2 regions of the Pseudalkalibacillus berkeleyi genome follow, and region 1 is predicted to be linked to the other one. Evidence: riboswitches for the same ligand, from Rfam matches in the RefSeq annotation. Region 1 holds a riboswitch; the other holds the start of a gene.
The links. Region 1 has a riboswitch for cobalamin ahead of L2716_RS06975 (ABC transporter substrate-binding protein). Riboswitches for the same ligand answer to the same signal wherever they lie in the genome.

Region 1 (3,160 bases):
GTCAGAATGATCGTCTCCACTCTCATTGACTTTTCAATCTTTCGAGCAAAATTAAGTACGATGAAGATGGTTACAAATGAAAATAGTATGCTCATTAATGGCAATGTGAATGAGCCGACAAACGGAATGGATAATTGGAAGAATAATGTTATGACAGCTCCTACAGAAGCCCCTGATGAAACACCCAGCGTATAAGGGTCAGCTAGCGGATTACGTAATAAGCCTTGGAAAGCAGCTCCTGCAATAGCGAGAGCTGCTCCAACGAGACTTGCTAGGATGACCCTTGGTAAACGAACATTGAGAACAATATTCGTATGCATAGGGTCAACTGAATTCATATTAATAATTGGAAGTATTTCATGACCTACAATGAGGATTGTACTCATAAACGGCACTTGGACCGTACCGATCGATATGCCGAGTAATAAACTGAGTAGTAGAAACAGCGTACTTATTCCATAAGCAAAACTACGATTATTCGCTAAATACTTCAGGATAGACGGCTTTCGCAAGCTGCTCTACTCCTTCTACTAGTCTTGGACCAGATCGAGTCACTAAGTCAGAATGTACATCATGTACTTGGTCACTTTCTACTGCTGTAACCTTGCTCCATCCTTCTCTATTTAACACTTGTTGCTTTGGATTCTCAGTGTAGTACCCGTAAGTCGTAATAATGACATCCGGATTCTTATCAATAATCGTTTCTTGATCAATTTTCGCCCATCCATCAATGTCTGCTGAAGCATTTATTGCATTTATGATTTGTAGCATTTCATGCATGAATGTATTTTTACCTGGTGTATAAATCTCAGGTTCAGGTGAAACTTCGACGAAGACTGACTTTTGTTCGTCTACCTCAGCAACCTTCTTTTTTACTTCCTCAACTTGTTTTTTCATGTCATTGATTGTTTCAGAAGCCTTATCAGCTTTACCGGTTGCTTTCCCTATCATGGTTATTGAATCATACACTTCTTCGAAATTAGCTGCCTCGTTCACCACAATGACTGCAATCCCCGAGTCTCTCAACTGTTGAAGTGCCTCAGATGCAAGTTGAGCCCCGGACTCGTGCGCGAGTACAAGGTCAGGATTTAATGAGATTATTTTCTCAACGTTAATTTCTTGACCGCCGACTTTTTCCTTGTCGCTGACTTCCTTTGGGTAATTGTCAAAATCAGATACACCAACAATTTCTTTCTCTAGACCTAGTTCGTAGATAACTTCTGTGTTACTTGGGATGAGAGATACGATTCTTTTAGGTGTTTCTTCTATCGTCACCTCATGATCAAGAGCATCGGTAATGGTTACGGGAAAAGCATTTTCATCAGTTGGTTGCGCTGACTGATCGCTCGATTGGTTTTCTTCCTGTTTGGCTGATTGGTCGCTACAACCGGCAAGTCCACTAATTGTTAATAAAACTGCGAAGAGTAAAGATAATAATTTTTTCATCAAAAAAGCCTCCTGATTGAATAATAGAAACGTTTGATACATTGAAGCAAATAAAAAACATCTCCACGATAGAACATGAAGATGCCGCTTGAGTCTCCGAAATTAACAATCGAAAATCACGTGACACACCTTCCTATCCGCGTAGGTTTGTAAGTGCTTACAGAACTGGCAGGTCTCCTGGCTTTTGGTCATTGTAATCTGCGCCTTCCCGTACATAAGTAGTACAGTGGCTATTTGCAAATCACTCCCAATTACAGTGGCGGGACCGCGTTGGACTTTCACCAACTTCCCTATTAAGTCTTTAATGATAAAGACACCAATTCTCGTATGTATGAAATTTTTCCTAGTTATGATTATACACTACACTCCCGGTAATAAAGCAACCTTTTTTGTAATCCAGTTTGAAAGAATGTTAGATTTGTTGTAAAAATTTAACTTTGATAGAATGGAATTAAAACATCATTCAAGGAGGTCGCTATGCTGTTTCATTACCATTACTGGACGCCATTTTTAGAGGAAACAGAAAGGTATTATGAAAGCCAAGGGTTTGAAGTTTATCAAAGGCTAGGAAAATTCGAAGGCAATTTCCAGTCTTTTGATCCACCACTCTCTTGGGATGATTTCAGGGAGAAAGGCATTCTATTTCGAATCATAGAAATGAGAAAAGGTAATGTGAATATTACCTTTGGTTACGGGAAGAAGGTCATGTTCGATCATATAGGATTGATAAAGACGGATAAGGAACACGACCAAATTTGCCGTAAGGTTGATGCGATTGGATGGGATGTTAACATTGGTGAAAGAAGAACATTCATCTCAACGCCTTATGGATTCAGAGTAGAACTGCAAACACATCCAGACGTATTAGAAGCCTCTGACCTTACAATTATAGAAAATATGAAAGTTCAAACAAAAGAGATGGAATTAGATGATACTTTTTACAAGATTTTTTCACTAAACCCAGATGTACTCGAGTCAAAGAAAGGTGCTATACCTTCAATTACCAATGTGAGGATGACGGGTATCAAAGTTCAAAACTCAAAGGATCCAAATGGTGTATGGTTATCGTCTATTTAATATCGTCATACTTGTTTTTGTAATGACTCAATGCCATCAATGGCCAAATGTATCGATAGCTTTCATAATGGATATAAAATCCAGCTGCCATACCTTGCCCTTTTGGATACAACTCTGTCCAATCATTATTTGCACCTTGTGAAGTGAGAAATTGAATTCCACGATTGATTTCTTTAGTCGGTTGATCCGAAACCGCTACAAGCGCATCGACAGCCCAAGCAGTGTGTGTCAAAGTACTCTCGCCAAGGGGTACGTATTTTCTCTGAATATCACTATTACACGATTCACCCCAGCCCCCGTCTTCGTTCTGGATGGACTGTAACCACTGGACTGCACGTTGTACGTTAGGGTCCTCTAACCCCCTACCACACGCATTCATACCTGTTAATGCTGCCCACGTCCCATATATATAACAAATCCCCCACCTTCCATACCACGAGCCATCATCTCTTTGATGTTCAACTAACCATTTTAGTCCTTTCTTCATGGAAGGATGATTCTTGTTTAAATGTGTATAATTGCCCAAAAATTCAAGGGTTCTTCCGGTTAAATCAGCTGTAGAAGGATCCAACAATAAGTATTCGGCACCTTGGACGGGAGTAAGTGCTAACCACTTTTTATTGACGCCTCTTTCAAA
Region 2 (3,160 bases), 1.5 Mb from region 1:
TATGCCAATCACTATCTTTAAAAGCGGGATAAGCACCCTTCTCTTCTGCTAAAGATTGACTGGCTTGGATCGTGAGGAAGTTGATTTTTTCATACAACTCATCAGCAAGTTGAACCGCTTCCTCAGATTCCCAGCGTATACCTTTCGTCGCAAGGAGATGATGCCATCCGAATGTACCAAGACCGATTGCACGGTATTTCTCATTTGTCATCACAGCTTGTTTCACTTCAATTTTATCCTTATTCAGTTCAATGACGTTATCAAGCATTCGGACCTGAATTGGAACGACCCGCTCAAGTACATGATCTTTCATAACCGTAGCGAGTGAGAGGCTTGAAAGGTTGCAAACGACAAAATCACCTGGCGTTTTTGTAATGATAATTTTACCGTCCTTCGTTATTTCCTCTTCAACGGTCGTAGCGGATTGATTTTGGGTGATTTCTGTACAAAGATTTGTACAGTAGATGATGCCTTCATGTCGATTGTTGTTCATCCGATTAACCGTATCCTTGTAAAACATGAATGGACCGCCTGTTTCTAGCTGACTGATCATGATTCGCTTCATGATTTCAATTGCAGGGACGCTTTCTTTGGATAAGAGTGGGTGCTGCACACACTGCTCATACCGATCTCGAAAACTTCCTGCCCCCTTTTGTTCATCATAAAAATCATCTAGCTCAAAGCCCATCAGCTTCTTCACCTCATGAGGGTCGAACAAGTACCAATCTTCACGACGTTCCACTTTTTCCATGAACAAATCTGGGATGACAATTCCTGTAAAAAGATCGTGTGTACGTTGACGCTCATCACCGTTATTCAGTTTCGCATCAAGGAACGCGAATATATCCTTACCGAAGACTGGATAATAAACGGACACCGCTCCATTCCGTTGTCCAAGCTGATCGACGTTCACTGCAGTCGTATTGAGCTGCTTCATCCAAGCGATGATCCCAGAAGACGTATTTTTATACCCTTTGATATCCGAGCCTTTACTACGGATCTTACCTAAATAAACCCCAATACCACCACCAGCCTTGCTCAGTGTTGCAATGTCCGTGTTAGAATCATAGATTCCTCGCAAACTATCATCGACTGTGTCTATAAAACAGGAACTAAGCTGCCCATGCGCCTTACCCGCATTTGCAAGTGTCGGTGTCGCTACAGTCATATACAAGTTTGATAGCGCCCAATATGCTTCTTTAACGAGTGGCAGACGTTTCTCCTTAGGCTCTGGCATCATTAATGTCATCGCAATGACCATCCATCTTTCTTGCGGTAATTCATATAAGTTTCGCTCGTAATCTCTTGCCATATAACGATCGGCTAACATCCGGATTCCAGCGTACGTAAACAAGTGATCTCTACTTGGGTTGATCACTTCCTGAAGTTCATCCACTTCACTTTTTGAATAAGTATTGAGCAGGCTTCGGTCAAACAACCCTTTTTCAATTAATCGTTCAAGTAAATCGTAAAAATGATCGTACGGCTTCGACAGTCCTCTATTGATGCATGCTTCTTCATAAATCGATTGCAAGTAAATACGCGCGCAAACGTACGTCCAATCAGGCTCCTCCTGTGTAATACGGGATAATCCTTCCAGAAGAATCGTATTGATTTGAGATGAAGGATCCTTCATGTCTTGTTGAATGGAGGATTTTTCAATCAGACTTTCAATATTTAAATGCGGAAATTCCGTCTTTAACGTCTCCGCCAGCATAGTAATCGGGTCATCCGTTTTCATTGTCGTTGTCATACTATTTCCTCCTTTAATTAGAAAGCTTTGTTCGTTAATCCAAAATCAACATCAGAACTGAACAAAGGCAAAATAAAAAACCACTCGAATGGAGTGGTTGAAACGGAGACGGTTATATGACATTCGAAGCGACATTGCAAAAATTGAAAAGAAGCCGCTCGAAAGACGCCCACGCTTCAACCCTCAATCCCCGAAGAATTGAAACACTCAAGCTATGGGCAGGTCTACTGACTTATGCTTCTTCCTACTAGGAGCCTTCCCATATAAGCACCTTTTTCAAGACTGACTTATACAGTGGTCTTCTCCGTTCGTCCACAATTACAGTTGCGGGGACAGCTCTGGCTTTGCACCAGATTCCCTATTAAGCCTCCATTAGAGAGGCACCCAACGCTCAAATATTCAATATATTGTGTTGTTTATATAAACTTCTCACTAAATGTGGTGTTTGTCAATGATTAATCCATATTCTTTGATACTCTTTATTGTTGATTTCGGTATAGGATAATTGCTTTCAACCAACATAGATAAAAAAGGTTCAGTAAATCTTCTACGTTTGAATTTCAAAGAAATCAACATTAACAAAGGGCTGTCAGAAGCTCAGTTTTCACTGAAATTCTTACAGCCTCTTTCCTTTAATTCATAATGGTTTGTTTTTTCAGATCGTCAATATAGCGGAAGGCTTCTTGGATTTCTTCATCTGTGTACTTTTGTTTTTGTTTGACGGTCTGTACCTTCTCAACAATTTCTTCATTCGTCATATGGTCGAAATATAGAATCGTAGAGATTAGCTCTAAAATGCGTGACGGTTGCTCATTCATCGAGGTTACACAAGATTGGAGTGGTCCTAGATCCAAGTCAAAGTGCTTTAGAAATTGCTCACCTTGTTCCGTCAGCACATAACGATATTGGTAATAGCCTGAAACTTTTTCTTTCGTTTCTTCTATGAATCCGAGGTTACATAATTCTTCGACACGGAGTGTCAGCTCTTCTGAATAAGGTCCGTAGAAATGAAATTGATATTTTTCCCCAAATGGAAACTCTAACTTCTTTGCAATGTAGACAATCTTTTGAAGCTTCTTACGACCCACAACTTCCCTCGCATAATTAAATAGTGCTATCAACCGCGCATGATGCTCAAGCACGATGAATCCCCTCCTAAATATCTAATATCTCACTTATTTTTCTCTTTAAGTCTTGATCATCAATTTGTTCGATTAAATCTGCTGGGTAATAAAGCTTATGATCGGTCCGTTTCTTCCCAGAGATTGCTTCTACAACGGTCGACTCTCTAGAAAGCTCGCGGTATTCCCCTTTTTTCGTTAATAAGTGGATTGGTAATCGCTCTTCTTCTTCACCCGGACGGTAAAAGTCGTACGGAAGGTCTGATGATGAATCGACAATCAAGTA

Region 2: it holds a riboswitch for cobalamin, as region 1 does, so the genes downstream of both, L2716_RS14565 (ribonucleoside-diphosphate reductase subunit alpha) here and L2716_RS06975 (ABC transporter substrate-binding protein) in region 1, are expected to answer to the same signal.

What each region holds. Positions count from the first base shown of each region.
Region 1 is NZ_JAKIJS010000001.1:1,300,379-1,303,538, reverse strand. Features, by position in the region: gene L2716_RS06980 (FecCD family ABC transporter permease) at 1-512, opposite strand, end outside; gene L2716_RS06975 (ABC transporter substrate-binding protein) at 475-1,446, opposite strand; cobalamin riboswitch at 1,597-1,782, opposite strand; gene L2716_RS06970 (hypothetical protein) at 1,924-2,523, shown strand; gene shc (squalene--hopene cyclase) at 2,516-3,160, opposite strand, start outside.
Region 2 is NZ_JAKIJS010000001.1:2,803,552-2,806,711, forward strand. Features, by position in the region: gene L2716_RS14565 (ribonucleoside-diphosphate reductase subunit alpha) at 1-1,753, opposite strand, end outside; cobalamin riboswitch at 1,954-2,156, opposite strand; gene L2716_RS14570 (YwgA family protein) at 2,386-2,895, opposite strand; gene L2716_RS14575 (HD domain-containing protein) at 2,909-3,160, opposite strand, start outside.